Regions from separate parts of the Allobosea sp. GW821-FHT09G06 genome, predicted to be linked through region 2. Evidence: predicted binding sites of a transcription regulator. Region 2 holds the regulator's gene; each other region holds the start of a gene.
What was found. Region 2 encodes HrcA, which represses chaperone genes, less so after heat shock. Its sites were predicted from a motif close to GTTAGCACTCNCNNNNNGNGAGTGCTAAC; they were not measured.

Region 1 (10,160 bases), on a different contig from region 2:
ATCCTGGCGGGAAACGGTGAAAGCCACGATTCGGACCATGTCGCAGCGGGAGTGGCCTTTCAATGGCGGCGCGCCCGGATGAGCAAATTGTCATCTCGTGGAGAGCTGGCGGCGAGCCAAGGGGCCTGAAACGCAGCGCCCCGGGCGAGCGGGGCTCGTCCGGGGCGCGAAGCTGGAAGGTTTGGCTCTAGCCGATCATGGGGCGGCGACGATCTTGCCGGCGTCCCACTTGTACATCGAGAAGCTCGGCGAGCTCAGGTCGCCGGTCTTGCCATAGGTCAGCGTGCCGATCGCGGTCTTGACCGGCATGCCCGACTGCAGGGCCTTGGCGGCGCCGTTCGCGTCGCCCGGCTTGCCGGCCTTCTCGATCGCGGCCTTGAGCACCTCGACCGCGGCATAGGCGTTCAGCGTGAAGGCCTCGGGCGGGATGCCCTTCTCCTTCAGCGCCGCGACGGCCTGGGCCGAGTCGGGGTTCTTCAGCGCGTCGGTCGCGTTGGTGAAGAGCGTGCCGGTGGCATGATCGCCGCCGATCGCCGCGAACTCGGTGTTGGACAGGCCTTCGCCGCCGATGATCACCGCCTTGACGCCGGCATCGGCGAGCTGGCGCGCGAGCAGGCCGCCTTCCGGATGATAGCCGCCGAAATAGATCACCTCGACATTCGCGGCCTTGAGGCGCGTCACCACGGCCGAGAGGTCCTTGTCGCCGGGATTGACGGTCAGCGCCGCCACTTCCTTGAGCCCGCCGGCATTGATGCCCTTCTGGAAAGCATCGGCCAGGCCTTTGCCGTAGGTGCCCTTGTCATGGACGATCGCGATCTTCTTGTCCTTGAGGTTCTTCAGGACATAGGAGGCGGCGATGTCGGCCTGCTGGTCGTCGCGGCCGCAGGTGCGGAAGACATTGGTCAGGCCACGCGTCGTCAGCGCCGGCGAGGTCGCGGTCGGCGTCACCATCAGTACGCCGCTTTCGGCGAACACGTCCGAGACCGCCATGGCGACGCCGGAGGTCACCGGCCCGACCACGAACTTGACCTTGTCGCCGACGAGCAGGTTGGCGGAAGAAACGCCCTGCTTCGGGTCGCCGGCATCGTCGGCGAGTTTCAGCACGAGCTTCTCGCCGAGCACGCCGCCATTCTTGTTGATCACGTCGACGGCGGTCTGGGCGCCGTTCTTGACCTGGTCGCCATAGGCGGCGACCGGGCCGGTCAGCGGCGCGACGAGGCCGATGGTGATGTCGGCCTGTGCGGCCTGGGCAGAGAGGAAGAGGGCGGCGGCGAGCGCGGCGCCCGATAGGAGTTGGGACTTTTTCATTTGCATCTCCCTACGACATGCAACTTTAGCGCGCGATCCCGCGCGGGATCGCTTGCCGCCTGTATAGGCCAGGATGCCGTCCGAGGGCACTGCCCAAGCTTTCATCAGCCCTGTCGGGAAATGCATGGCTGTGCGGCAGGCGGTGCCCGCATTCAGCCTTTGTGGGCCTTGCGCTGGGCCTCGAGCTCCTCGGTGACCGCGATCACGTCGAGATAATCCTCGTGGCGGGCCGGCGCATAGCGCGAGACATGGCCGTCGGTGAAGTTCTTCCAGGCCTCGGGAGCGGCGTCCTTCATCGCGTTCATGGCGGCGACGAAATCGTCCTTCAGCCCCTGCGGCAGGTTGGCGCGGGTCGAGAACGGGCTCGCCGGGATCAAGGGCGAGGTCCAGAGCACGCGGGTCGAGCCGGCCGGGATCATGCCGCGCTGGGCGAGCCTTTGCGCGACGCCATGCTCCGCATTGACCTGATAGGTCGCGACGACGTCGAACTGGCCGCGGACCAGCGCCAGCACCGAATTGTCATGGCCGCCGGAAAAGACCGTGCCGCTGAAATGCGCCTTCGGGTCGATGCCCTGCTTGCGCAGGAAATAGGACGGGAAGGCGTAGCCGGAGGTCGAGTTCGGGTCGGCGAAGGCCATGACCTTGCCCTTGAGATCGGCAACGCTCTGATAGGCGCTCTCGGCGCGCACCAGCAGCACCGAGTAATAGCCTTCCTGACCCTGGTTATCGACGCCGCGGATCAGCGGCTGCAGCTTGTCGCCGAGCACGCGGCGCCCGAGCGCGTAGACCGCAGGCCCGAAGCGCGCGAAATCGACCTGATCGGCCCGCATCGCCTCGACGAGGCCGGCATAGTCCGAGACCCGGAAGAAACGCACGGGCACGCCGAGGCGCTGCGACAGGTAGTCGACCATCGGCTGGGTGCGGGCGATGGCGCCGACCTCGTTCTCGGCGGAGGAAACGCCGAAGCGAATTTCCTTGATGCTCTGCCGCCAGTCCGGTGCCTGCGCGAAGGCGGGGGCGATGCTGCCGGCGGCAAGGCCGGCGAGGACGAAGCGGCGTGTCGGCATGATGGTCTCTGGCGCGATGATCTGATCGCGCCTCGATGCGCGCACGCCACGACGGCTGGATGGCGGGCGGATGACAGTGCCGTGAAACGAAAAAGGCCCGGCTTGCGCCGGGCCTTCCGTAGGCTTGATAGGGGGATGGATCAGAAGTCCATGCCGCCCATGCCGCCGCCGCCCATCGGGGGCATCGGGGCGTCCTTCTTCGGCAGGTCAGCGACCATCGCCTCGGTGGTGATCAGCAGGCCGGCGATCGAAGCCGCGTCCTGGATCGCCGTGCGCACGACCTTGGTCGGGTCGATGATGCCGGCCTTGACCAGATCGCCGTACTCGCCGGTCTGGGCGTTGTAGCCGTAGGTGTAGTCCTTCGACTCCAGCAGCTTGCCGATCACGACCGCGCCGTCATCGCCGGCGTTGTCGACGATCTGGCGCGCCGGAGCGGCGATCGCCTTGCGGACGATCTCGACGCCGGTCTTCTGGTCGTCGTTCTGGGTCTTGATGCCCTTGACCGAGGACAGCGCGCGCAGGAGCGCAACGCCGCCGCCGGGGAGGATGCCTTCTTCGACCGCAGCGCGGGTCGCGTTCAGGGCATCGTCGACGCGGTCCTTCTTCTCCTTGACCTCGACCTCGGTCGCGCCGCCGACGCGGATGACCGCGACGCCGCCGGCGAGCTTGGCCAGACGCTCCTGGAGCTTCTCACGGTCGTAGTCCGAGGAGGTCTCCTCGATCTGGGCCTTGATCTGCCCGACGCGAGCCTCGATGTCCTTCTTCTTGCCGGCGCCGTCGATGATCGTGGTGTTCTCCTTCTCGATGCGCACGCGCTTGGCGCGGCCGAGCATGTTGAGCGTCACGGTCTCGAGCTTGATGCCGAGGTCTTCCGAGATCATCTGGCCGGCGGTCAGGATCGAGATGTCCTCGAGCATGGCCTTGCGGCGATCGCCGAAGCCCGGAGCCTTGACGGCCGCGACCTTCAGGCCGCCACGGAGCTTGTTGACGACGAGCGTGGCCAGGGCCTCGCCCTCGACGTCCTCGGCGATGATGAGGAGCGGCTTGCCGGTCTGCACGACGGCCTCGAGGATCGGCAGCATCGCCTGGAGCGAGGACAGCTTCTTCTCGAAGACGAGGATGTAGGGGTCGTCGAGCTCGGCGACCATCTTCTCGGAGTTGGTGATGAAGTACGGCGAGAGGTAGCCGCGGTCGAACTGCATGCCCTCGACGACGTCGAGTTCGGTGTCGGCGGTCTTGGCTTCCTCGACGGTGATGACACCCTCGTTGCCGACCTTCTGCATGGCCTTCGAGATCATCTCGCCGACCGACGAGTCGCCGTTGGCCGAGATGGTGCCGACCTGCGCGACTTCCGCGTTCGAGGTGACCTTCTTCGAGTTCTTCTTGAGGTCGGCGACGATGGCCTCGACGGCCAGGTCGATGCCGCGCTTCAGGTCCATCGGGTTCATGCCGGCCGCAACCGACTTGGCGCCTTCACGGACGATCGCCTGGGCGAGAACGGTGGCGGTGGTGGTGCCGTCGCCGGCATGGTCGTTCTGGCGCGAAGCGACTTCGCGGACCATCTGGGCGCCCATGTTCTCGAACTTGTCGGCGAGCTCGATCTCCTTGGCGACGGTGACGCCGTCCTTGGTGATGCGCGGAGCGCCGAACGACTTCTCGATCACGACGTTGCGGCCCTTCGGACCGAGCGTGACCTTCACGGCATTGGCGAGGACATCCACGCCGCGCAGCATCTTGTCGCGGGCTTCAGTGCCGAATTTGACGTCTTTGGCAGCCATGAGAGCTACTCCTTAGAACTTGAAACGGAAGAGAGCGGTCAGGCGGCGATCAGCCGACGACGCCCATGATGTCGGATTCCTTCATGATCAGGAGGTCCTGACCGTCGATCTTGACCTCGGTGCCCGACCACTTGCCGAAGAGGACGCGGTCGCCCTTCTTGACGTCGAGGGCAACGAGCTTGCCGGCCTCGTCACGCGCGCCGGAACCGACGGCGATGACCTCGCCCTCCTGGGGCTTTTCCTTGGCGGTCTCGGGGATGATGATGCCGCCCTTGGTCTTCTCTTCGCTGTCAAGGCGGCGGACCACGACGCGGTCATGCAACGGACGGAACTTCATGGTTCTGTCTTCCTCTCGGTCTTATTCGTTTCGGGTGCCTCTGAAGGGCTCCCGGGGGAGGCTGTTAGCAGTCACCAAGTGAGAGTGCTAACAGATGCCAGCGGAGATAGGCGCGGGGGTCCGGAGAGTCAAGGAAGCACCGGGCGATAAAGTGAACGCGGCGGATGCGGTGTCGCAGGCGGCCTCGGACCTGCTGGCAGCAGCGCTTGAACACGCTAACATGGCGGAATGACGACACCCTCGCCCGACCCGCGCCTCGACGCCATCGCCCGCTCCTGCGTCGCGCTGCATGTCCGCATGACCGCACGCGCCGTAACGCGGGCCTATGACGAGGCAATGCGCCCGAGTGGCCTCAAGATCACCCAGTTCGTGCTGCTTTCGGCGCTCTCAACCGGGCAATGGAAATCGGTCACGGAGCTGGCCGAACGCTTCGCGCTGGAGCGGACCTCGCTGACGCGCAATCTCCAGCTATTGGCGGCCGAGGGCATGGTCGAGCCCGTGGAGTGCCGTGGCCGGGCCTCGGTCTATGCGGTGACCGAGAAGGGCAGGGCCGCGATCGAGGCCGCGATCCCGTACTGGCGGGAGGCGCAGGACAAGATCGAAGGCGGCTTCGGCGAGGACCGCTGGCGCGAGACCCGGGACGGCCTCAAGGCGCTGCGCCGGGCCGCGCGCGGTGAGCGCTGAAGCCGCGCTCACCGGTTGACCAGTGCCCGGTCACATCTCTATCGTGCAGATACACGAATGGAGATCGGCATGAAGCGCGCGGTTGGGGTGGTGTCTCGCGAGGAACTGGTCGCGGGCGATGGCTTGAGTTTCCTGCGCGGGATCATCGCCGGCACCAATCCGGCGCCGCCCTTCGCCGACGCCATGGATTTCGAGCTGGCAGAGGCCGGTGAGGGCAGGGTGGTCTTCGTCGGCCAGCCCTCGGCGCGTTTCTTCAATCCGCTCGGCACGATCCATGGCGGCTGGACCGCGACGATCCTCGATTCCGCCATGGCCTGCGCTGCCCATGCGACGCTGAAGCCGGGCGAGGGCTACACCACGCTGGAGATGAAGCTGAACTATGTCCGCCCGGTCATGCCGGATAGCGGCCCGGTGCGCTGCGAAGGCAAGCTGATCCATCGCGGCAGCTCGGTGATCACGACGGAGGGCAAGCTGGTCGATGCGCGCGGCAAATTGCTCGCGCATGGCACCGAGACCTGTCTGGTCTTTCCGGCGAAGCCTAGCGCCGGCTGACGGCGATGGCACCCGCGACGATCAGCAATGCGCCGAGATAGGTCGTGTAGAGCGGCACCTCGCCGAACACGAAGAAGCCGAGCAGGCTCGCCCAGATCAGCGCCGTGTACTCGATCGGCGCGAGGCGCGAGGCAGCGGCCCGCGCATAGGCCGAGGTCAGCGTCAGGTGTCCGGCGACGCCGAGTGCGCCCGCGAAGAGATAGGCGCCGAGATCCGTCCAGGTCATCGGCACGAAGGCCAGCGCAGCCGGAATGGCGAGGCAGACCGCCGGCCCGACATTCTGGAAGGCGACGATGACGGTCGGACGTTCCCTGACCGCGATGCGCCTGAGCAGGATCAGGTTGAAGGCATAACTGACTGCCGAGAATAGTGCCGCGGCGACGCCGAGACCGGCGCCGCTGACATGGCCCTGCAGGCGGGGCCAGACCATCACGAGCATGCCGGCGATCCCGAAGCCGAGCGCCTGCAGGATGCGCTTGTCGATCTTCTCCTTGAGCAGGAGCCCGCCGAACAGGGCGACGAAGACCGGCGCGAGGAAGGAGAGCGTCAACGCCTCCGCCAGGGGCAGCACCGAGACCGAATAGAAGAAGCTGCCGGCGGTCAGCACCACCAGCGGGATGCGCGCGAGATTGCCGATCAGGCTGGCCTGCGTCGGCCGGGGCGGGCGGGGCGATGGCGAGCACGATGAGCGCGCAGATGCCGCCCATCAGGAAGCGCATGAACAGCGCCACGATGAACGGGTGCTCCTGCATCTGGCCCTTGATCACCCCGTCCATGGCGGTGAGCAGGGCGATGCCGAGCGCGGCCCGGAAGGCAACGGAGAGCGTCATGGGCTGACGTGCAGCGGCTTGCGGAAATGGTATTCCCAGCTTGCCGAGACGTCGCCGAGATAGCGCTCGCCCGGCCAGCGGGTAAAGCCGAGCTTCTCGTAGAAGCGATGGCCGCGTGTGAAGCGCGTATCCGACCACAGCGTCATCTCGGTGAAGCCGCCCTGTCCGGCGAAATCCATCGCCCTGGCGAACAGCGCCTGCGCCAGCCCGGTGCCCCGGAGGGCGCCGTCGACATAGACCTTGGCGAGTTCGACCGCATTCTGTTCTGGCACCGGCACGATGCCGAGCGAGCCGGCGATGCGCCCGTCCGGTCCGTCCACGATCCAGAGTTCGCCGCCCTTGGCTGCGAAATAGGAGGCCGGCCGGCGCAGTTCCGGCAGCTCGTCCTCGACGAAGATGCAACCCGGATATTCCGCGAAGCTCGCCGCGATGAGGGCGGAGAGCGGGCCGGAATCGTTGTCGCGGGCAGGCCGGATGGGCGTCGTCATGATGTTGGCCTTACGGTCAAATCCTGTCGTCGTGAAGATGCGGGAATGGCGTCACCCAATGCCGTGGCGGCAGGGCGAAGAGGGTGATGCTTCGCAACGCCTCTTGGAAAACCGGTTTCGTCCGGCTACCCCCGGTTTAGACGGCGTCAGCGCCGATGAGTCGTGCGCTTCGGCGTGGCAGCCGCAGGATCGGAAGGGAGTGACGAAGGCCCGATGACCGTTCTTCTGCCCTTCATCGTCAATGCCGGGCTGAACTTCGTCCTCGGGCTGCTCGTTGCCCTGTTCCTTGGCCCGGAGGCGTTCGGGCTCTATGCGATCGGCGCCGCCACAATCGTGCTCGTCAACACGGCGCTGCTCGACTGGCTGAAGCTCTCCATCGTCCGGTTCTACTCTGTCGAAACCCGCGAGAGCGATCCCGGCATCCGGGCGACACTCGATCTGCTCTTTGCCGGCGTCAGCCTGTCGCTTTGCGCGCTCCTCGCCGCTGCGCTGCTGGCGGGCGTCGATGCCGGGCTCCCGGCGGCGCTGCTGATGGTCTCGGTCGCGGGCGGCATCGCGGCGGGCTGGTTCGATTATCACGCGGCCATCGCGCGGGCCCGCTTCCTCGATGCGGCCTATGCCCGGCTCGTCCTCGTCCGCAGCGTCGCGGCCCTGCTGCTGATGGTCGGCGGCGCCTGGTGGACGCGCGATCCGGCCGTCGTGCTGCTGGGCGGCGTGCTCAGCGCAGTTGCCGCCGTTATCGCCAATCGCAACCGGCTCGCCGATATGAAACCCGCGCCGGGCGCACTCCGGACCGACCTGATGCGCGGTTTCGCGCGCTATGCCCTGCCGCTGGTCGCGGGCAACGCGGTCTATGCCGCGATCCCGCTCTTCAACCGTGCGATCCTCGCCGACAGGCTTGGCTTCGCCGAGGCAGGTTATTTCTCGCTGGCCTCCGATATCGGCCTCAGGCTCTTCCCGGTGCTGGCCTCGATGCTGGAGATCGTGCTGCTGCGCCAGGTCATCCGCCTCGACGAGACGCGGGGGCCGATCGCCGCGCAGAAGCGCATCGCCCGCAACATGGTCCCCGTGATCGCCTGCGTGCTGCCGGCGGCGCTCGGCTTCTGGCTGATCCTGCCGGCCTTCGAGCGGCTTTTCGTGCCGGCGAGCTTCCGTGGCCATTTCGCCGGCCATATGGTGCTTCTGCTGCCGGGCTTCGCGGCGATCGCACTGTTTCAGGCCGGTCTCGCGCCTGTCTTCCTGCTGGCGAAGCGCACGCTCGTCGCGATCCTCGCCTCCCTGATCGGGCTCGCCGTCAATCTCGCCATCATCTTCGCGCTGCCGGGAACGCTGGCACCCGCAACGGTTTCGATCGCGCAAAGCGCCGCCTATCTGACGGCGCTCCTGGTCATGGCCGTGGTCGCCCTGCGCGCGCTTCCGGCCCTGCCGCCGCTGCGGGAGATCGCTTGCGTTCTCGCCGCCGGTGTCGCGATGGGCCTTGCGATCTGGCCGTTGCGCGGCACGCTTCCGGCTGCCCTCGAACTGCCGCTGCAGATCGGGCTCGGCGGGCTGGGCTACGCGGGAGTGATCCTGGCCTGCGATGTGGGCCGCTGGCGCACCGGCCTGAAGCTGCGCTGGCTCGCCCGGCGCTCCGCGCGCCGGTGAGGCAGCAAGGTTTCCTTCACCCTGTCGCTTGACTGGTCGCTAAGGTTAATTCCGCGAATTGCGCCGGTTAAGGCCGGTTTTCGCGCTGAAGAGTCAACGATTCACCATTCCTTTCTGGGCACGCCGCAGGCTTTCAGGCAGTCGATGTCGAGAGTACCCGCGTCATGCGTCGAAAGATTATCCTTCCGCTCCTCGCTGCTGCCGGAGCCCTGGCCGTGGCCGGGCCGGCCCTCGCGCAGGGCTATCGCCAGAATCACGGCTACGCCGCGCCGAACGACCCGATGGCTTCAGGCGGCGGGCGCGGCAACTATGGCGGCGGCTTCATCGAGATGCTGATGACCGGCCGCGACCCGACGCCCGCTGGGCGTGGCGGCGCGGTCTATAACCGCCCCGGCGGCTATGCCTATGGCCAGCGGGTGCAGCCGCAGGGCGGCTATGAAGACCCGTTCGAGGCGGCGCGTCAGCCGCGCGCCGGCCGCCGCATGGCGGCGCTCGGCGAGCCTGTCGAGCCGCAGCAGGGCATCCAGCACATCGTCGACCCGCGCTTCCGCAAGCAGGAAGTCGCCTATGACGGTCCCCACAAGCCGGGCACGATCATCATCGACACGCCGCAGCGCTTCCTGTTCCTGGTGCAGCCGGGCGGCCGGGCGTTGCGCTACGGCATCGGCGTCGGCCGGCCGGGCTTCTCCTGGGCCGGCATGAAGACCGTCAGCCGCAAGGCGGAATGGCCGAGCTGGACGCCGCCGGCCGAGATGCTGAAGCGCCGGCCCGACCTGCCCCGCTTCATGACCGGCGGTCCCGACAACCCGATGGGCGCGCGCGCCATGTATCTGGGCTCGTCGCTCTATCGCATCCACGGCACCAACGAGCCGAACACGATCGGGCAGGCGGTGTCCTCGGGCTGCATCCGCATGACCAATGACGACGTCACCGACCTCTACGAACGCGTCCGCGTCGGCGCCAAGGTGCTGGTGATCTGAGGCAAGTCCTCATCGACGAACCATGAAAAACGGCGGCTCCGCATCGCGGGCCGCCGTTTTTCGTATCTTAGCCGGTCAGGGGCGAAAGGCGCCGTCAGACCCAGCTGTCATCATCCGCGTTGCCATCGTCGAAGCCGGGATCGGCATCATCGTGACTCGCGTTCTGGTAATTGGCCTCGCCGTCATAGCCCTGGCCGTAGCCGTTATCCTGCGCGGTCTGGTCGGACGCCGGCTGGGCGCTGGCGCTCTGGTCGGCGGCCGCCTGCTGGGGCGCAGCCGGGCTTGAGCTGGAGTTCGCGCCGGTGTCGCTCGCGGTCTGCGCCGCAGGCTTGCTGCCGCCGCCGAAGGCGTTGGTCAGCACATTGCCGAGCATCATGCCGCCGGCGACGCCGGCCGCCGTGGTCAGCGCGCTGGCCATGAAGCCGCCGCCGCGTCCGGGCGCCTGCTGCGGCTGGTTGCTCCACGGGCCGGGCTGGCCCTGCGCCTGCATCG
Region 2 (10,160 bases):
GAAGGGCCTGGTCGAAACCGAGAAGTAATCCGCGAATGGCCCAGGTCACTCTCAGCAACGTCAAGAAGGTCTATGCCGGCGGCGTCGAGGCCGTCAAAGGCGTCTCCTTCGACATCCCCGATGGCGGCTTCTGCGTCCTCGTCGGCCCCTCCGGCTGCGGCAAGTCCACGCTCCTGCGCATGGTCGCCGGGCTGGAGACGATCTCGTCCGGCGAGGTCGCGATCGGCGACCGTGTCGTCAACCAGATCGAGCCGGCCGACCGCGACATCGCCATGGTGTTCCAGAACTATGCGCTCTACCCGCATATGAACATCTACGACAACATGGCCTATGGCCTGCGCAACCGCGGCACGCCGAAGGACGAGATCGACAAGCGCGTGAAGGAAGCCGCGCGCATCCTCGCGATCGAGCCCTTCCTGGAACGCCGGCCGCGCCAGCTCTCCGGCGGCCAGCGCCAGCGCGTCGCCATGGGCCGCGCCATCGTGCGCAAGCCGCAGGTCTTCCTCTTCGACGAGCCGCTCTCGAACCTCGACGCCAAGCTGCGCGTCCAGATGCGCGTCGAGATCAAGAAGCTGCAGCGCGCGCTCGGCGTCACCGCGATCTACGTCACCCACGATCAAGTCGAGGCGATGACGCTCTCCGACAAGCTCGTGGTGATGAATGCCGGCCAGGTCGAGCAGATCGGCCTGCCCGCAGAGGTCTACCGCAAGCCGGCGAGCAAGTTCGTCGCGACCTTCATCGGCTCGCCGCCGATGAACATCCTGCCCGGCGCGGTCGATGGCCCCGGCATCGTCGCGCTGGGCGACGCCATCATCGAGGTCCGCGACCTGCGCGAGGATCTGGCTGTGCAGGCACCGGTCGAGGTCGGCCTGCGGCCCGAGGATGTCGAGATCGCCTCGGAAGGGCAGGCGGGTTCGCTGCCCTTCGACGTCGAGTTCATCGAGGAACTGGGCGCGACCCAGCTCTTCCACGGCAAGCTCGCCGGCCAGCCCTTCGTGATGCAGGCGGCGACCGGCGAGATTGCGGCGCAGGAAGGCCGGCTCTGGATCACCGTCGATCCCGACAAGGTCCATGTCTTCGACCCGAAGACCGGCGTGCGGCTGGGGAAGGGCTGACGCCCGAGAATTGCCGTCATGCTCGGGCTTGACCCGAGCATCTCGTGACGCGGAGGCTCCAGCGCCTCTTCCTGAAGGAGATTCTCGGGTCTGCGCTTCGCTCCGCCCGAGAATGACGGCAGGCTTCAAGCCGCCAGATCGGCCACCAGCGCGTCGAGCAACAAGGCGCCGTCCGGCGTCGCCGCGAGCCGGCCGCCCGCGCGTTCCATCAGCAGCTTCTCGTCGATCAGGCTGGTCACGCGCTGGGCATTGAGCGCGCGTCCCGCCAGCGCCTTGAACACCTGGGGATCGATGCCCTCGACGAGGCGAAGCCCCATCAGCAGATACTCATCGCCTTGCGCTTCTTCGCTGAGACGCTCGTCCTCGACCAGAGCATGACCCTCGGCCTCGACGCGTTCCAGCCAGACCTCCGGCCGCTTCTCGGTCGAATGCGCCATACGGCCCTGCGTTGTTACGAGCCGTCCATGGGCGCCGGGGCCGATTCCAGCATATTCGCCATAGTGCCAGTAGACGAGGTTGTGCCGGCACTCGGCGCCGGGCCGGGCATGGTTCGAAATCTCGTAGACCGGCAGGCCGTGCTTCGCCGTGATCTCCTGCGTCGTCTCGTAGAGCGCGGCGCCGGCATCGTGATCGGGAATGGCGAGCTTGCCGGCGCGGAACAGTCGCTCGAAGGCGGTGCCCGGCTCGATCGTCAGCTGGTAGAGCGAGAGATGCTCGGCTGCGTGGCTGATCGCCAGCTCCAGCTCGGCGCGCCACAAGGCCGGCGTCTGCAAGGGCGAGCGGGCATAGATCAGGTCGAAGGAATAGCGCTCGAAATACTGGCGCGCGATCGCGACGGCGGCGAGCGCCTCCTCGGCCGAATGCATCCGTCCGAGCGCCTTGAGATCGGCGTCGTTCAGCGCCTGCACACCGAGCGAGACGCGGTTGACGCCGGCAGCCCGGAAATCGCGGAAGCGCCCGGCCTCGACGCTGGTCGGGTTGGCCTCCAGCGAGACCTCGCAATTGGGATCGACCGCCCAGTATTCACCGATCGCATCGAGGATCGCGCCGACCGTGCGGCCCTCCATCAGCGAGGGCGTGCCGCCGCCGAAGAAGATCGAGGAGACCGTGCGGCCCGGCACCAGCGCCGCCCGATGCGCGATCTCGCGGCGGAAGGCAGCGATATAGCGCTGCTGGTCGGGCGGCTGCAGCCGCACGTGGCTGTTGAAGTCGCAATAGGGGCATTTGGCCAGGCAGAACGGCCAATGCACATAGACGGCGAAGCCCGCATCCGCGGTCGGATGCAGGAGCGATGGCCGCTCGGACAAGGCGGCCGGGTCGCTCACGCGGACTTCCTCAGGCAGGCGGCGGCCAGCACATGGAAGGCGCGCGCGCGATGCGACAGGCCGGGCGAGCCGTCGGCCGGAATGCCGTGCTTCTCTTCGGCCGTCATCTCGCCGAAGGTCTTGTCATGGCCCTCGGGCAGGAAGATTGGATCGTAGCCGAAACCGCCCAGGCCACGGGCCTGCTCGGTCACCGTGCCGAAGACGCGGCCTTCGAACAGCTCTTGGTGTCCGTCCGGCCAGGCGATCACCAGTGCCGAGACGAAATGCGCCTTGCGCGTCTCGGGCGTGATGGCGCCGCGCTTGGCGAGTTCCATCTGCACGCGTCCGATCGCGAAGGCGAAATCCTTAGCCTGTCCGGCCCAGTTGGCCGAGAACAGGCCCGGCGCGCCGTCGAGCGCATCGATGCAGATGCCGGAATCGTCGGAAAGCGCCGGCAAACCGCTGGCCGAGGCCGCGGCGACCGCCTTGATCGCCGCGTTCTCCGAGAACATGTAGCCATCCTCGACCGGCTCTGGCAGCCCGAGTTCCCCGGCCGAGACGAGCTCGATGCCATAGGGCGCCAGCAAGTCACGCATCTCGCGCAACTTGCCCTGGTTATGGGTCGCGATCACGACCTTGCCGGTGAGGAGGCGATGCTCCGACATCTCTTCTTATCCTCTGGAACCACGCCGTCATCCCGGGCTTGACCCGGGATCCATCGAAGGGCGTCGCACTCTACGATGGATCCCGGATCTCCGCTTCGCTGCGTCCGGGATGACGCCGTGTTCTATGACGATGACTACGCCACCGCCGCCTTCTGCAGCGTGACGAGCTTGGAAACGCCGCCCTTGGCGAGCTTCAGCAGCGACAGGAGCTCCTCCTCGGAGAAGGGCGCCCCCTCGGCCGTGCCCTGCACCTCGACGATGCCGCCCGAGCCGGTGATGACGAAATTCGCGTCGGTCTGCGCGCCGGAATCCTCGACATAGTCGAGATCGATCACCGGGTTGCCGGCGACGATGCCGCAGGAGATCGCGGCGACATGGTCCTTCAGCGGGCTCGTGCCCTTGAGCAGGCCGCGCCCTTCCATCCATTTCAGCGCGTCGTGCAGCGCGACCCAGGCGCCGGTGATCGAGGCCGTGCGGGTGCCGCCATCGGCCTGGAGCACGTCGCAATCGACGACGATCTGGCGCTCGCCGATCGCGGTGAGATCGACGACGGCGCGCAAGCTGCGCCCGATCAGGCGCTGGATTTCCTGCGTGCGGCCGGAGGGCTTGCCGGAGGTGACCTCGCGGCGCGTGCGCTCATGCGTGGCGCGCGGCAGCATCGAATATTCGGCGGTGACCCAGCCCTTGCCGGTGCCGCGCAGCCACGGCGGCCCCTTTTCCTCGACGGTCGCGGCGCAAAGCACCTTCGTCTCGCCGAACGTCACCATGCAGGAACCCTCGGCATAGCGCACCACGCCGCGTTCGAGCGTGACCTTGCGCATCTCGTCGGCGGCGCGTTTGGAGGGTCGCATGAAATATTCCTGTCTTGCGGGGAAGTGGCGGCTTGTAGGCGTTTGCGCCGCGCGCGGCAAGGCGCGGGGCAGTTCTGCCCCTTGATCCCTGCGCTTTGCATGACGACAATAGGACGAGACCGACGGTTCGCCTGAAAAAGGTTCATGAGCGCCCATACGCCCCGCCCCGAGACGATGAGCGGCCTGGTCGAGACCGACCAGCGCTCGCGCGAGATTTTTCGCCAGATCGTCGACGGCTACCTGACGACGGGGGAGCCCGTCGGCTCGCGCAACATCGCCCGCCTGCTGCCGATGGCGCTGTCGCCGGCGACGGTGCGCAATGTCATGACCGATCTCGAAATGGCCGGGCTGATCTATGCGCCGCATACCTCCGCGGGGCGCCTTCCGACCGAGCGGGGCCTGCGCTTCTTCGTCGATGCGATGATGGAGGTCGGCAATCTCACGGCCGACGAACGCGCCCGAATCGAGGCGCAGATCAGGGTCGCCGCCAGCAACCGCAATCTCGACCAGACCTTGACCGAAGCCTCGGCCCTGCTTTCCGGCCTGTCGCGCGGCGCCGGCGTCGTCGTCACCACCAAGGCCGATGTCCGGCTGAAGCATATCGAGTTCGTCCGGCTTGATCCGCTGCGCGCGCTGGTCGTGCTGGTCTCGGAGGACGGCGCGGTGGAGAACCGTCTGCTGGCTTTGCCGGCCGGCCTGCCGGCCTCGGCGCTGAGCGAGGCCGCGAATTTCCTGAACGCCCGCATCCTCGGCAAGACGCTGGCCGAACTGCGCGGCGAGATCGGCGGGCAGCGCGCCCTGATGGAGCGCGAGCTCGACGTGCTGACGGCCCGCCTCGTCGAAAGCGGCATCGCGACCCAGGCCGGCCCGGGCAGCGACCGCCATCTCATCGTGCGCGGCCAGGCCAATCTGCTCGACGATCTCCGGGCACAGGAGGATCTCGAGCGCATCCGCATGCTGTTCGGCGATCTGGAGACACAGACCGACGTCATCGACCTGCTGACGCGCGCCGAGGATGGCGACGGCGTGCGCATCTTCATCGGCTCGGAGAACAAGCTGTTCTCGATGTCCGGCTCCTCGATGGTGGCCGCGCCCTTCCGCGACGCCGAGCAGCGCATCGTCGGCGTCGTCGGCATCATCGGCCCAACGCGCCTGAACTATGCTCGTATCGTCCCGATGGTCGACTACACCGCCAAGGTCGTCGGCCGCCTGCTGGACGGCAGCCGCTAGGCGTTGGCCAAGGCCCTGAGTTGGCTTTGCCGGCGGAAGCGGTTATCGAGCGGGCAAAGCAACCGTTTCCGCAATTCAGGTGCGAGCCATGTCCGAGCAGCTTCCCGACCGTCTGTCCGTCAATCCGGAGAGCCCCTTCTACAATGAAGAGGTGCTGGCGCGCGATATCGGCATCCGCTTCAAGGGCGTCGAGAAGACCAATGTCGAAGAATATTGCGTCTCCGAAGGCTGGGTGAAGGTCGCCGCCGGCACCGCCAAGGACCGCTTCGGCCGCCCGATGACGATCACGCTCAAGGGCCCGGTCGAGCCCTATATCCGCGGCAACGTCGAGGGCTGAGCCCCCTTGTCATTCCGGGGCTTCGCGCAGCGAAGAACCCGGAACCCACGACCGGGCGAGTGACCAGTCGGTGGATATCAAATGCCCCACCCAGTCGTGGTTTCCGGGTTCACGCCTGCGGCGTGCCCCGGAATGACAGCGGTGGCTCAGGCCAGGCTCTTGTAGAAAAATGTCGAGCCGCAATCGGCGCCATCCGGCATCAGTGCATAGCGCGGGATGGTACCGGCTTCGGTCCAGCCGAGCCGGTTATAGAGCCGCCGCGCCGCGCCGTGCTCGTCCGTGTCGAGCACCAGCAGGTCGCGGCCCTTCTCCCGCGCGATCGCCTCGGCCCGCTGCATCAACGCTTCGCCGATGCCCTGCCGACGCGCGCGCGAATGCACCAGTACCTTGGCGATTTCGGCCCGGTGCGGCTGGTTCGGTTTGCCGATCAGGTGAAGCTGGGCCGTGCCGACGATGCCGTTCTCGTTCCGTGCGGCCAACAGGATGGCCTGCCCGCTCGCGACACCCGCCACGACATCGCGCCAGAAGCGCTCGTAATCGGCGGCCGTGTTCCAGTTCATGAAGCCGACCGAGGCGCCGTTGGCGACGCTGTCACGCAGGATCTCCGCCAGCGCCGGAACGGCTGTCTCGGCAGCGCTGGCGTCGAGCGTTTCGATGGCGACGGCGAGGCTGGTCGCATTCATGCGATATGTCCCGGAAAGGCCCCGCTCCTGGCGGCGAGGATGACGGAGTAGCGGACGGGCGCATCGCCCGGATTGCGGTAGATGATCGGGCCGCGCAGGTGCATTTGCAGGCAGTCGCCCTCGGCCAATTCATGGCGAACGCCTTCGACGGTCAGGTCGAGCCGGCCGCGCAGCACCCAGATCTGCTGATCGAGCGCCGCGGCGCCGGTCGCATTGTCCAGCCTCACTTCGGCGCCGGCCGGAAGCTCGACCTCGACGATCTCGAAGCCCGAGCCCGTCCCGCGCGGCGAGACGTTGCGGCGCAGATAGCCGCTCGCCGGATCGCGCCAGAGCGGCTGGGCGTCGCGGCGCGCCAGCGGCCCGCTGCCTGCATCCTCTTCCAGCAAGGCCGAAAGCGACAGGCCGAGCCCGGACCCGAGCCGGACCAGCAGGGCGGCAGTCGGGCTCGATTCGCCGCGCTCGATTCGCGAGATCATGGCGCGGCTGACCCCGGAACGCCCTGAGAGATCGTCGAGCGTCCAGCCGTGATGCACTCTCGCGGCCTTGAGCTTGAGCCCAAGTTTGCGGTCGAGATCGGTGTCGTCCAAGTGGTCCATGAAATAGGATTATTTCTACTAAAATAGAAAAGCAATACAGCAAGACCGAACTGCCGCGCTTGCGGCTGCGATCGCCCATCAACCTCGCTTTCATCACATTTCGAATTATCGCGAGGGCAGCTCTGCCGTTGCGCCCCGCATTTCAGGAAAAATCAGGCTTTCATGCTCTGATCTCGGTCAAACGACGCCAGTTCGATGGCGCATCGCAGGGGAAGCGACAAGGAAGCAGCGGTCATGAATCGCGGTCTCGAATGGTTGGGACGCTCGGTCGTCCGATTCATCACCCGCAACAAGCAGGTTGCGGCGTCGGCGGACTCGAAGGCCCTGCACCGGCTGAAGGCGGCGCTTCAGCCCGGCGATGTGCTGCTGGTCGAGGGCGGCATGAAGGTCTCGACCGCGATCAAATACCTCACCCAGTCGACCTGGTCGCACGCAGCGTTGTATGTCGGCGAGACCGGGCAGTTCGACGAGCATGGCGAACCGCTGGTGCTGGCCGAGGTCGAGATGGATGTCGGCTGCGTACTCTCGCCGCTCTCGAAATACGGCGCTTTCGGCACGCGCATCTGCCGGCCGCAGGGGCTGGACGCGCAGGGCCGCGGCACTGTCATAGCCTTCGCTCTCTCCCGTCTCGGCACGCAATACGACCTCAAGAACATCATCGACCTGTTGCGCTGGCTCGTGCCGCTGCCCTGGGTGCCGCAGCGCTGGCGGCGGCGCATGATCGCGATCGGTTCCGGCGATCCGACACGGGCGATCTGCTCGACGCTGATCGCCCAGGCTTTCGAGGCAGCGCGCTACCCGGTCTTGCCGACGGTGGAATACGCGCGGGCGATGAGCGATGAGGATTTCGAGGAAATTCTGCACATCCGGCATCACTCGCTTTACATGCCGCGCGATTTCGACATCTCGCCGTATTTTTCGGTGGTCAAGCCAACGCTGGAGGCCGGCTTCGACTATCGCGCCCTGAACTGGGCGCAGGATCGCCTGGTCGCGGCGTAGCGCGGCGGCGATATCCCACTGCAAAGCCTTGGCGCAATGAGGCAACGCTGCTATCTGCGCCCGATGAGCACCCGCACCATCGACAATATCCGCAACTTCTCGATCGTTGCCCATATCGACCACGGCAAGTCGACGCTGGCCGACCGTCTGATCCAGCAGACCGGCACCGTCGCTGCCCGCGACATGAGCGACCAGATCCTCGACTCGATGGATATCGAGAAGGAGCGCGGCATCACCATCAAGGCGCAGACGGTGCGGCTCGACTACCGGGCCAAGGACGGCAAGGACTATGTCCTGAACCTGATGGACACCCCCGGCCATGTCGACTTCGCCTATGAGGTCTCGCGCTCGCTCGCGGCCTGCGAAGGTTCGCTGCTGGTGGTCGATGCCTCGCAGGGCGTCGAGGCGCAGACGCTCGCCAACGTCTATCAGGCGCTCGACGCCAACCACGAGATCGTCACCGTCCTCAACAAGATCGATCTGCCCGCCGCGGAGCCGGAGCGCATCAAGCAGCAGATCGAGGACGTGATCGGGCTCGATGCCTCCGAGGCCGTGCCGATCTCGGCCAAGACCGGCCTCAATATCGAGGGCGTGCTGGAGGCCATCGTCGAGAAGCTTCCGGCGCCGAAGGGCGATCCCGATGCGTCGCTCAAGTGCCTGCTGGTCGACTCATGGTATGACGCCTATCTCGGCGTCGTCGTGCTCGTGCGCGTCATCGACGGCGTGCTGAAGAAGGGCATGACCATCCGGATGATGCGGGCCAACGCCTCCTATGGCGTCGATCGCGTCGGCGTGTTCAAGCCCAAGATGACCGAGGTCAAGCAGCTCGGGCCCGGCGAGGTCGGCTTTTTCACCGCCTCGATCAAGGAAGTCGCGGATACCGCCGTCGGCGACACCATCACCGATGAGAAGAAGCCGATCGCGGAACCGCTGCCGGGCTTCAAACCGGTGCAGCCGGTGGTGTTCTGCGGCATCTTCCCGGTCGATGCCGCCGATTTCGAGGTGCTGCGCGCCGCGATGAGCCGGCTGCGGCTGAACGACGCCTCGTTCTCCTATGAAATGGAGACCTCGGCTGCGCTCGGCTTCGGCTTCCGCTGCGGCTTCCTCGGCCTGCTGCATTTGGAGATCATCCAGGAGCGGCTGGAGCGCGAGTTCAACCTCAACCTGATCTCGACCGCGCCGTCGGTGGTCTACCACCTCAAGCTGCGCGACGGCACGACGCTGGAACTGCATAACCCGGCCGACATGCCGGACGTGATGAAGATCGAATTCATCGAGGAGCCCTGGATCAAGGCGACGATCTTCACGCCGGACGAATATCTCGGTTCCGTCCTGAAGCTCTGCCAGGACCGGCGCGGCATCCAGACCGACCTGTCCTATGTCGGCTCGCGCGCCAAGGTCGTCTACGATCTGCCGCTGAACGAGGTCGTCTTCGACTTCTACGATCGGCTGAAGTCGATCTCGAAGGGCTATGCCTCCTTCGACTACGCGATCACCGACTATCGCGAGGGCGACCTCGTGCGCATGTCGATCCTGGTCAATGCCGAGCCGGTCGATGCGCTCTCGATGCTGGTCCACCGCTCGCGCGCCGATGCCCGCGGCCGCGCCATGTGCGAGAAGCTCAAGGAATTGATCCCGCCGCACATGTTCCAGATCCCGGTCCAGGCGGCGATCGGCGGCAAGATCATCGCCCGCGAGACCATCCGCGCCCTGCGCAAGGACGTCACCGCCAAGTGCTACGGTGGCGACGCCACCCGCAAGCGCAAGCTTCTGGAGAAGCAGAAGGAAGGCAAGAAGAAGATGCGGCAGTTCGGCAAGGTCGAAATCCCGCAGGAAGCCTTCATCGCCGCCCTCAAGATGGACGATTGAGCGGCGCGCCAGCGCTGCTGCCTAAAGCGCCTCGGCGCCGAGCCTCGCCTGCCAATGGGCGAGGCGTTCTTTCAGCACGCGATCCAGCACATAGGCGATATCCTCGTCCTCCAGCCGTTCCAGCGCCTCGAAGCGGAAGGCCTCGGGGCCATGCGCGTTCCACGCCGCCTGCAGGGAGCGCTGGCGGTGGCTGCCATGGCGCAGCGTGAAGCGCAGGCGGTTCTCGATCGTTGAAAGATCGGGCGCGCGGCCGGCCCATGTCAGCCCGGCCGCCTCGCAATGGAAGGCGAAGATGCCCGCGACCGTCTTCCGTTCCTTGTAGGCGGCCGTTGCCGCCTTCCTGTCCGCGCTCTGCATCGGTGCGATCCATCCTGTTCGATGGACGCTCAGTAATACCCGGATTTTAATAAGGCAAGTTTTTATCCGGGTAATTTAACTTGGACGGCTCTGAGCCTGCGCCCGCACCGCTGCCATGATGAAATCGGTCGAGGCTGCGATATAGGCCTCGATT
Region 3 (10,160 bases), on a different contig from region 2:
CATCGTCTCCGAATACGACACCGTCGTCCGCAGCCCGAGCTTCGACATGCGGCTGCCCTCGGTGGTCTCGCTCAAGAGCTATATCAAGCCCTCGCGCACACCGGCCTTCACCCGCTTCAACGTCTTCCTGCGCGACCGCTTCGCCTGCCAGTACTGCAATACGCGCGAGGAACTGACCTTCGACCACGTCATCCCGCGCTCCAAGGGCGGCCTGACCACCTGGGAGAACGTCGTCGCCGCCTGCTCGCCCTGCAACCTGCGCAAGGGCGACAAGATGCCGGCCGCGGTCGAGATGTTCCCGGCCCAGAAGCCCTATGCGCCGACGGTCAACGACCTCCACCGCAACGGCAAGCTCTTCCCGCCGAACTATCTCCACGAGAGCTGGCTGGACTATCTCTACTGGGATTCCGAGCTGGAGCCGTAAGGCTTACGCCGCCGCTTTTGTTGCGCACCCCATAAGAGCGCCATTCTCCCTATAAGAGCGTTCTATTCCACCCCAAAAGTTCGTAACCCGCTGGGTGTCCGTAAACGTCTTGGCGACGCGGCATTGCTTTGCTCGAACGGAACGCTGCGCGCTGGCTGGGAACCGCGAGGATCATGTGCGCCGGTCGGACGGCTTGCGATGCGTCAGCAACATCCAGGCGCGAAGATCGAAAAGGGCGATCGCCGTGGCGCCGATGGCGAGCGCGCAGAGCACTAGCTTGGAGACGCTTCCCATCGTCCCTTCGATCAGCAGCGCGTGAACGACCCCGCCGAGCACGACCAACACGACGAGCCCGGTATGGCCGAGACGCCAGAGCCGCGGCTTGATGCGCAGGGGTCGGCGCAGCGCGGCGAGCAGCGCCGCGGCGAAGGCGGCCCACATGGCAACCACTCCCCAAGCCGAAAAGGGGGTCGGGGAGTCGAAGAGCAGCGCGTCGATGACGTCGGGCGGGCTAGTCAGCCACAGCCCGGCGACGTGGATGATGATCGCCCCGACAAGCGCAGCTCCGACCCAGCGATGCATTTGACGACCGCGCGGGACCGTGAGCCCCGGCAGGTATCCGGCCGCGAGTAGGGGTTGCAGCAGAACGAGCGCCAGGGCCAAGAGCCCGGCGAAACCGGCCATGACATAGGTCGGCCCTCGCCAGGCGAGCAGCGGACTCTGTGCAGCGACGGCGAACGAAACAACAATCGCGCCCGCGACCACGGCCCAGATCAGGGCCGCTCTCATCCGTGCCATCCGTTTCACGCCGGCTGGAGCACGAAGTCGGCCTTCAGGCTCTTGTCTCGGGAACTCGGCATCACCGGGCGCAGGAACACGGTCTTGAAAGCGGCATCGTCATAGGCGAGATGGCCGTGCGCCTGCCCGAAGGCCGGGATTATCTGCGGCATATCGAGCCGGAAGACGCCATTGGCGTCGGTCAGCGTCGCGCCGTGGCTTCGCGCATCAGTCTCGTAGCCCTCCGTGGTATGGGCCCAGATCTGGATGCGGATCCCCGGCAGCGGCGAGCCGTCTCCGGCACGGCGCACCGTCCCGGACATCCAGAAGCCGCCATTGCCGATGCGCTGGACGATCGGCGCCCCCGGACGGTAATTGTTCTCACCGCCCCGCATCGAGCCCGTCGGCGCCAATCCCTGCGCGCGAGCGGGCTGAATGATCGCCGGCGCTCCCTCGGTCAGCGCCGCCGCGCCGAAGACGGCCCCGGTGGCGAGGAGGCCGCGACGGGTCATTGAAATGGGCAGCATCGCTTGCTCCATGGGACTAGATGCCCGTCGGCCAGACGCCGCGAGCCTCAGATCATACGCAACCATACTAAGCTATCCGACGAAATTTCGTCGGCGAGCGCACTACACGGCATCGTGACGACTTCGCCAACGGAGGCCCTTACCTCCGGCGCTTAGCACGGCATGGCCGCGCCATGTGATGCGCATCCACCTCGGCGTCACCGAGGCAGCGGCCATGGGCCGGGCCGTCGCCTCGGCGCCAAGTGCGGACATCGGCAAGCGACCTAGAACCGGACATTCGAAGTTGAGCGAAATGGGGAAGCGCCTAACGGAATTGCCTGACCGCACGGCCACGCGTTCGTTCGCTTCGCCGCTCAATCTTCGCCGAAGCTTCGCGTCATGAGCCGGTTCAGCCTTTCGGCAAATGCGCTTGCATCTATCGGGCGATCGCCGTCAAGGACGCGCGCGGTATCCAGGAGCAGATGGGCGACGTCGCTACGCAACGCATCATCTTCGACAGATGCGAGGGCTGAGACCATCGCATGGCGCGGGTTGACCTCGAGGATCGGCTTGGCAGCACTTTCCACGCGCCCCGCGGCGCTGAGCAGACGTTCGAACTGCCGATCCGGCCCTTTGTCTGATGCAACAAGGCAGACCGCGCTCTCGGTCAGCCGATCTGAGGATCGGACATCCGCAACCTCTTCGGCCAGAATCTCCTTCATCGATACAAGTAGAGCGCCGACCTTCTCGCTCGCTTCCACCGACGGAGGCGCCTCGCCATCAAGCAGCGGGATGAGACCGAGATCGGCCGCCCCTTGCGTCACCGACTTGAACGGCTTGCCTTCGAAATCCGGGGCTGCCGATGCCCAGAAGCTGTCGATCGGATCCGACAGCAGCAGCACCTCGATGCCGCGCGCCCGAAAACCTTCGAGCTGCGGGGAGTTGGCGATCCGGGAGGCATCGTCGCCGGCGATGTAGTAGATCGCGGTCTGGTTGTCCTTGAGCGCGCCGATATAGTCCTTGAGGCTGCGCCACCCATCGCTGGAGGCCGTGGTTCGGAAGCGAGCGAGGCCGAGCAGTTGCTCCCGGCGCGCGAAATCCTCGTACAGCCCTTCCTTGATGACGACGCCGAAATTTTCCCAGATCATCCGGAACGTGTCCGGATCCTGTTCGGCCAGTTTCGCGAGATCGGAAAGGATGCGGTTGGTGACGCCCTTCTTGATCGCCCCGAGCAGCGGGCTGTCCTGGATCATCTCGCGAGAGACGTTGAGCGGCAGGTCGGCGGTGTCGACGATGCCGCGGACGAAGCGCAGGTAACGCGGGAGGAGCTCAGCCTCGTCCGTGATGAAGACGCGCTTCACATAAAGCTTGATCCGCCCCTTGCGATCGGCGTCGAAGAGATCGAACGGACGCGCGCCCGGGACGAAGGCGAGCGCGGTATATTCGTGCAGGCCTTCGGCGCGAAAATGGATCGTGGACGTCGGCTCGTCATATTGTCCCGCAACGCTGCGGTAGAAATCGGCGTATTCGTCCTTCGTGATCTCGCTCTTCGGCCTCGTCCAGAGCGCGGCTCCGTCGGAGAGGGCGACCGCATCGGCGCCCGGCTCCGTGATCAGAGAGATCGGGACCGGTACATGGCCGGACTGTTCCTTGACGATGCGCTCCAGCGTCCAGCGCTCGGCATAGGACCTGGCCTCCTCCATCAGGTGCAACGTCACGCGCGTGCCGCGTGCCGGCGCTTCGTCCAGCGCTGCAGGCGCCACCGTGAACTCGCCTTTGCCGTCCGACGACCAGGTCCAGGCTTCCGGGTTACCGGCGCGACGGCTGACGACTTCGACCTTTTCAGCGACCATGAAGGCGGAGTAGAAGCCGACGCCGAACTGGCCGATGAGTTGCGCGCCGTCCTTGCCATCGGCGCCTGCTACCCGCTCCATGAAGCTGCGCGTGCCGGAGCGGGCGATCGTGCCGAGAGCCTCTATCATCTCGTCATGGCTCATACCGATGCCGTTGTCGGCAATGGTCAGCCTGCCGGCCTCCGGATCGGCCGAGATGGTGATCGCGAGCTTCGGGTCATCCCCCAGGAGTTCGGGGGTGCCGATTGCTTCGTAGCGCAGCTTCTCGCACGCGTCGGCCGCGTTCGAAATCAGCTCGCGCAGGAAAACGTCCCTGTCCGAGTAAACTGAATGCACCATCATGTGCAGAAGGCGGGAGACGTCGGCTTCGAAGCTGCGATGCTCGGCTGTGGCGGTCGTTGTCATTCGGATTTCTCGAATAGATTGGCGGCGGGGAGACGCTGGCAGAGTGCGATATCGCGCGGGCCCGCGGCGAGCCAGCCTGTTTGCTGACGGCCGGGGACTATAGAGAGCCGCGCTCACCCGCTCCCGGACGTTTGTCGGTTGGATAGCGTCCTGATTAGAGCAAGTATGGCGTTCAGGCGCGCGGTCGCGAACTCGCCGGCGCCGGGCAACTGAGCCTCGATGTGAGCGGCGACGGTCTGCCACGTTGCCGATCCATCCCGCGTCATGACGGCCAGAAGATTATCCTTGAGCCCGTATGTTGCGCTCTCGGCGTTCGTAATGAGGGCCTTGAAGCGGTCGGACGGTGAGATGTCCTTAGGTTCCTGTGTGCCGTCGGTCATGTCGGTCTGACGCGATTGAGAGAATGCAGGGGCTTTCACGGAGCCTTTCGCCTAGGCCTTCTCGCGAAACCGGTCGATCGCACGCTGTGCGAGATCATCCTCGTCGAGCGCCAGCGGAACCAGCGAAGCCACGATATAGGCGAGGTTGTTTCGCTCCAGTTCGTCGGATTCAGACGGAAACGACGGCTTGAGTTCCGCCCATGCCCTTTCAAGAGCAGCTTCGGCACGGGCCAAATCGATGGGATCGGTCAATGATGAGAAGGGCATTGTTTCCCCTCGGTATGCCTAGGAGGTCACCGCGTTGAGAGGGGGCGCCGCGGCAATCGCGGCGCCCCCGGTGCTCAATAGTCCATGCCGCCGGCGGACATGGCCGGCGCCGGGTCCTTCTTCGGCGCCTCGGCGATCATCGCCTCGGTGGTGATCAGCAGGCCCGCGACCGACGCCGCGTCCTGGATTGCCGTGCGCACGACCTTGGTCGGGTCGATGATGCCGGCCTTGACCAGATCGCCGTACTCGCCGGTCTGGGCATCGTAGCCCCAGGCGTAGTCCTGCGACTCCAGCAGCTTGCCGACCACGACCGCGCCGTCGCCGCCCGCGTTCTCGACGATCTGGCGGGCAGGCGCGGTGATCGCCTTGCGGACGATCTCGACGCCGGTCTTCTGGTCGTCATTGCCGGGCACCAGCCCTTCGAGCGCCTTGACCGCGCGCAGCAGGGCGACGCCGCCGCCCGGCAGGATGCCTTCCTCGACCGCTGCGCGGGTGGCGTTCAGGGCATCGTCGACGCGGTCCTTCTTCTCCTTGACCTCGACCTCCGTCGCCCCACCGACGCGGATCACCGCGACGCCGCCAGCGAGCTTGGCCAGACGCTCCTGCAGCTTCTCGCGGTCGTAATCCGAGGTGGTTTCCTCGATCTGCGCCTTGATCTGCGCGACCCGGGCGTCGATCTCGGCCTTCGCGCCAGCGCCGTCGACGATGGTGGTGTTCTCCTTCTCGATCCGGACCTTCTTGGCGCGGCCGAGCATGTCGAGCGTGACGGTTTCCAGCTTGATGCCGAGATCCTCGCTGATCGCGGTGCCGCCGGTCAGGATCGCGATGTCCTCCAGCATGGCCTTGCGGCGGTCGCCGAAGCCCGGAGCCTTGACGGCCGCGATCTTCAGGCCGCCACGGAGCTTGTTGACGACGAGCGTGGCGAGAGCCTCGCCCTCGACATCTTCCGCCACGATCAGCAGCGGCTTGCCAGTCTGGACAACCGCTTCAAGCAGCGGCAGCATCGCCTGGAGACCCGAGAGCTTCTTCTCGTGGATCAGGATGTAGGGATCTTCGAGCTCCGCGACCATCTTCTCGGTGTTGGTCACGAAATAGGGCGAGAGGTAGCCGCGATCGAACTGCATGCCCTCCACGACATCGAGCTCCGTCTCGGCCGTCTTGGCTTCCTCGACGGTGATGACGCCCTCGTTGCCGACCTTCTTCATCGCCTCGGCGATCATTTCGCCGATGGTGAGGTCGCCATTGGCCGAGATGGTGCCGACCTGCGCGACCTCCTCCGAGCCGGTGATCGTCTTGGAATGCTCGCCGAGCGACTTCGTCACCGCTTCGACGGCGAGATCGATGCCGCGCTTCAGGTCCATCGGATTGATGCCGGCGGCCACCGCCTTGGCGCCCTCGCGGACGATTGCCTGGGCGAGCACCGTCGCGGTCGTGGTGCCGTCACCGGCCGCATCGTTCTGCTTCGAGGCCACCTCGCGGACCATCTGGGCGCCCATGTTCTCGAACTTGTCGGAAAGCTCGATCTCCTTGGCGACGGTGACGCCATCCTTGGTGATGCGGGGCGCACCGAACGACTTCTCGATCACGACGTTGCGGCCCTTCGGACCCAGCGTGACCTTCACGGCATTGGCAAGCGTGTCGACGCCGCGCAGCATCCGCTCGCGCGCGTCCTGCGAAAACTTCACGTCCTTCGCAGCCATGATTCCTCACTCCTTCAGACTTGAGGTTTCAGGTTGATGATGTGGGATGAAGGCCCCGTTAGGCGGCCTTCTTGAGGGCGGCCGTCGTCTCGACGACGCCCATGATGTCGGTCTCCTTCATGATCAGGAGATCCTGGCCGTCGATCTTGACCTCGGTGCCGCTCCATTTGCCGAAGAGCACGCGGTCGCCGACCTTGACGTCGGGTGGCACGAGCTTTCCGGTCTCGTCGCGCGCGCCGGCGCCGACGGCGACGACCTCGCCCTCCTGCGGCTTTTCCTTGGCGGTGTCGGGAATGATGATCCCGCCCTTGGTCTTCTCCTCGGCGTCGATGCGCTTCACGACGACGCGGTCATGCAGTGGCCGAAACTTCATGAGTTCCTCCAGTTTCCATGTCGGTCACATGTCAAAGCGGGCCGGCCCTGTTCAGGTCTCGCGGCGAGGTTCCGCGCGCCCTGAGGCGCCGTGCCCGCGCGAAGATTTGGGTTGCCCCATTTTTGCCTTCAAGAGGTCGGCAGCACTTTTTTTGATCGAGTGCTAACAGGCTGAAAAGGCAGCACAATCGAACCTTCGGCTTGCCAAAGCGTTGGGAATCCGCTGCCATCGCCGCAGTGAAACCAGGGAGCTGAAAGGAATGGCTTCGACAGACTTCGCTCGCCAGATCGCCGGCTATGGATTGACCACCGCCGGCATCCTCTACCGCCTGCCCGATCACCCTTCGATCCTTCAGGAATATATCTGGCAGGATTACGATCTCGCTCCGCGCTTTCCCGAGCTCAACAAGTTCCTCGCCTTCTGGCAGGCCAAGCTCGACGGCAGGCTGTTCCGCATCACCGTTGCCCACAAGGACCTGATCGGGCCTGCTGACCTCAGCGCGGTCAGCGGCGAGTTCCGGCTCCAGTGACGTTGATGCTTCGGAGGGCTTGATCCGAGGAGAACACATCCCAAAATCATCGCAGCCGCCGACAGCTACAGCGCGCTCGACGCGGCGATCAACCAACCCGGATCCATGTTGCTTCCAGGAGGATATGGCTATGGCAACGTTGGCAATCGCTCCCCGCCGCGGGAGGACTGCATGATGACATCAGACGACTTCGAGAGGCCGGTCGTGATCCTGACCGGTCTTGGGCATCCGGCGGCGATCGCGTCTGCCATGGAGGCCTATATGTTCCTGGCCGACTGGCCGGCGAGCAGGCGCGATGCGGTCCACGGCTTCGCGCTGAAGGCCTGCCTGGCGGCGATCCGCGGCGAGATCGAAGCGGATACGGCGCGCGGCTTGTTCGCGTCCTGGGCGGAGAAGCATGATCTCCTTGCTCCCGACGTGGCCGCGTTCGCCCGCGGCCGCAAGGAAGGCTCGCGCGGCCACGCCTGACAAGGAGCCCGGCACCGCGGCGGCGGGGCCGGGCGACTTTTGAGGCGAAGGTGCCATTCAAAGGATAGGAATGTTTCGGAGCGAGAAAGTGCCGTCGTTTCGCTTGCCTCGCATCCGCCTGGACGTCAGCAAATGCGAGAAGAGATCCGTGGAGGCGCTCGCACAGAACGCTCCGAGCGGGACCGGTCGAGCCGCCAAGGCCCTCGGATGGGCCTGTGATGCGCGGACGTTATTGAGCACGGGAGCGATCTGGTGGCTGGTCTCGCCCCCGGGGAAGCGACAAACCTCTCTGCGCTATCTCGCCGTTTTCGCCACGACGACGATTCTCCACCACGCAATCAAAAGGTTTGTCGATCAGCAGCGTCCCGATCGCGTCATTCGGACCCCTGTAAGGCATCAATTGATCGGTAGGACGAGCGATGCGTTTCCCTCCGGGCACGCGATGCATGCCGGCGCCTTGGCATCGTTTCTGGCCGGTTCCGGGACCGGTTCGCCGCCATGGCTGTGGAGTGCCTTCGGCGCGTTGGCGCTGTCGCGTGTCCCTGCCCTGCCTCATTGGCCTTCAGGAGTCGCGGCTGGGTTTGCGGCCGGGGTCGTCGTCGAAAGACTATCGCGGCGTATTCATGCTCTGCGATGACCTCCGTCCCGAGCCGGTCCCGAAAAGGAACGGTCTATGGAAAATAAAATCGCACTGATTTCCTGTTCCGTGATTGCTGTGAAAGAATTTCCTTGCGTTTTTGAAAGTCATCCTATAAATATAAGTACATCGAGATTGCTTGGTTGGTTTTTGTTTTGCCGCGCTCCGAGCGTGGGTTCGATGATCCCCCCTTTCAAAATCGTTCTGAACTCTCCCGACATCCTGTCGGGGAGCGACAGAGTTTGCCAGAAGGAGGGTTATTCATGACCACCGGCACCGTGAAATGGTTCAATTCCACCAAGGGCTTCGGCTTCATCCAGCCCGACGATGGCGGTCAGGACGTGTTCGTTCATGTCTCCGCCGTCGAGCGGGCTGGCATGCGGGATCTCCGCGAAGGCCAGAAGATCGGGTTTGAGGTCGCTCGCGACAACAAGTCCGGGAAGATGGCGGCGGAGCAGCTCCAGGCTGCGTAATCAGGCGATGTGTCAACGGCGACCACGGATGTACTGGCGCCTTGACCATAGCCATCGGAAAGGCCGGGCTCATGCTCGGCCTTTTTTGCTTTCAGCCTACTTGCGCTGAACATCCAGTGCTCGACGAGAACGCAAGGAGAAGCGGCATGCTTCAACAATCCAAGCAGCGCATGACGGCGGACAATCAATTCCTCAAGCTTCAGATCAAGTCCCTGGCGAGAGGTCGGATGACATCGGAGATGGACAGCATCATCCAACAGCGCGCCGAGAACACAGCCCGTCTGCGGGGCCTTCGGCTTGCGAAGGAGGCACAAGACCAGGCCATGGCTCTCGCGTTGCCGCCGGTCAAAGCCAAGGGCGCGAAGGTGTCTAAAATCTCCGCATAGTCGCCCGGAACTCGGCTCGCCGGCCGTGTGTTGCGGTCTCACCGGTTCAGGTGAGAGGACATCCATGGACATTCGCGTCGGCTACCGGATCGAGATCGGTACGATCCAGCTACTCCGGGCATCTTGCTGCTCGACCCGCATCTGAGCCGACAGCCGGATTTCGTGACTGGACCCAACGCGCGGGCCGCCTCCGTCGTCGACGGAAGCGATGTGCCCATGGAGGAGTACACGGACGGCTTCGGCAATCTCTGTCGCAGGCTCGTCATTCCCGCAGGCGGGGTCATCCTCACCAACGACATGGTCGTGCGCGACTCCGGCATGCCCGATCAGTTCGATCAGGCGGCGGTTGAAATATGGCCCGCCGATCTGCCTTCTGAAGTGATAGAATACATGCTGCCAAGCCGCTATTGCGAGGTCGACGAGCTGTCGACCACGGCCTGGAATCTGTTCGGGAGTTTCGCGCCGGGCTGGAACAGGGTTCAGCAGATCTGCAATTACGTGAATGCACAGATCCGCTTCGACTATCAGTGCGCCCGCAGCACGAGAACAGCCGCCCAGGCCATCAGCGAGCGCGTCGGCGTCTGCCGCGACTTCACGCATCTGGCCATCGCATTGTGCCGGGCGATGAACATTCCGGCGCGCTACTGCAACGGCTTCCTCGGCGATATCGGGGTTCCCCCCGATCCGGCGCCCATGGATTACAACGCCTGGTTCGAGGCTTATCTCGGCGGGTCGTGGTGGACTTTCGACGCCCGCCACAACGTGCCACGCATCGGTCGCATCCTCGTGGCGCGAGGGCGCGACGCAGCCGACATCCCGATGGTCCATACCTTCGGCCCGCATGTGCTGAACCGCTTCGAGGTGATCACTCAAGAGGTGCCTGTGGACTGATCGGATTGCGCGACCCAGAGGGCCGTTCCAGTCACGCGGATGCCGAATGAGAAACTGTTGACACGAGCAAACTGGCAGCCGATGCCAGCCC

Region 1: the regulator HrcA is predicted to act here: its motif matches at 4,554-4,582, upstream of groES (co-chaperone GroES).
Region 3: the regulator HrcA is predicted to act here: its motif matches at 6,824-6,852, upstream of groES (co-chaperone GroES).

The regions. Positions count from the first base shown of each region.
Region 1 is NZ_JBWKOI010000002.1:977,832-987,991, forward strand. Features, by position in the region: gene AC07NY_RS14815 (branched-chain amino acid ABC transporter substrate-binding protein) at 196-1,308, opposite strand; gene phnD (phosphate/phosphite/phosphonate ABC transporter substrate-binding protein) at 1,461-2,375, opposite strand; gene groL (chaperonin GroEL) at 2,516-4,153, opposite strand; gene groES (co-chaperone GroES) at 4,203-4,490, opposite strand; gene AC07NY_RS14835 (MarR family winged helix-turn-helix transcriptional regulator) at 4,719-5,174, shown strand; gene AC07NY_RS14840 (PaaI family thioesterase) at 5,244-5,726, shown strand; gene AC07NY_RS14845 (DMT family transporter) at 5,713-6,336, opposite strand; gene AC07NY_RS14850 (GNAT family N-acetyltransferase) at 6,553-7,044, opposite strand; gene AC07NY_RS14855 (lipopolysaccharide biosynthesis protein) at 7,258-8,688, shown strand; gene AC07NY_RS14860 (L,D-transpeptidase) at 8,853-9,668, shown strand; gene AC07NY_RS14865 (DUF2076 domain-containing protein) at 9,763-10,160, opposite strand, start outside.
Region 2 is NZ_JBWKOI010000005.1:148,236-158,395, reverse strand. Features, by position in the region: gene ugpE (sn-glycerol-3-phosphate ABC transporter permease UgpE) at 1-28, shown strand, start outside; gene AC07NY_RS22230 (sn-glycerol-3-phosphate import ATP-binding protein UgpC) at 36-1,115, shown strand; gene hemW (radical SAM family heme chaperone HemW) at 1,241-2,440, opposite strand; gene rdgB (RdgB/HAM1 family non-canonical purine NTP pyrophosphatase) at 2,437-3,084, opposite strand; gene rph (ribonuclease PH) at 3,219-3,935, opposite strand; gene hrcA (heat-inducible transcriptional repressor HrcA) at 4,080-5,165, shown strand; gene AC07NY_RS22205 (DUF3297 family protein) at 5,254-5,502, shown strand; gene AC07NY_RS22200 (GNAT family N-acetyltransferase) at 5,649-6,185, opposite strand; gene AC07NY_RS22195 (helix-turn-helix domain-containing protein) at 6,182-6,781, opposite strand; gene AC07NY_RS22190 (YiiX/YebB-like N1pC/P60 family cysteine hydrolase) at 7,016-7,780, shown strand; gene lepA (translation elongation factor 4) at 7,844-9,649, shown strand; gene AC07NY_RS22180 (GIY-YIG nuclease family protein) at 9,671-10,006, opposite strand; gene AC07NY_RS22175 (TetR/AcrR family transcriptional regulator) at 10,082-10,160, opposite strand, start outside.
Region 3 is NZ_JBWKOI010000001.1:913,108-923,267, reverse strand. Features, by position in the region: gene AC07NY_RS04425 (HNH endonuclease) at 1-424, shown strand, start outside; gene AC07NY_RS04420 (ferric reductase-like transmembrane domain-containing protein) at 596-1,222, opposite strand; gene AC07NY_RS04415 (twin-arginine translocation pathway signal) at 1,228-1,728, opposite strand; gene htpG (molecular chaperone HtpG) at 2,082-3,965, opposite strand; gene AC07NY_RS04405 (hypothetical protein) at 4,079-4,345, opposite strand; gene AC07NY_RS04400 (hypothetical protein) at 4,397-4,612, opposite strand; gene groL (chaperonin GroEL) at 4,687-6,312, opposite strand; gene groES (co-chaperone GroES) at 6,371-6,685, opposite strand; gene AC07NY_RS04385 (usg protein) at 6,945-7,214, shown strand; gene AC07NY_RS04380 (DUF982 domain-containing protein) at 7,389-7,682, shown strand; gene AC07NY_RS04375 (phosphatase PAP2 family protein) at 7,753-8,319, shown strand; gene AC07NY_RS04370 (cold-shock protein) at 8,583-8,792, shown strand; gene AC07NY_RS04365 (hypothetical protein) at 8,834-9,178, shown strand; gene AC07NY_RS04360 (transglutaminase-like domain-containing protein) at 9,302-10,069, shown strand.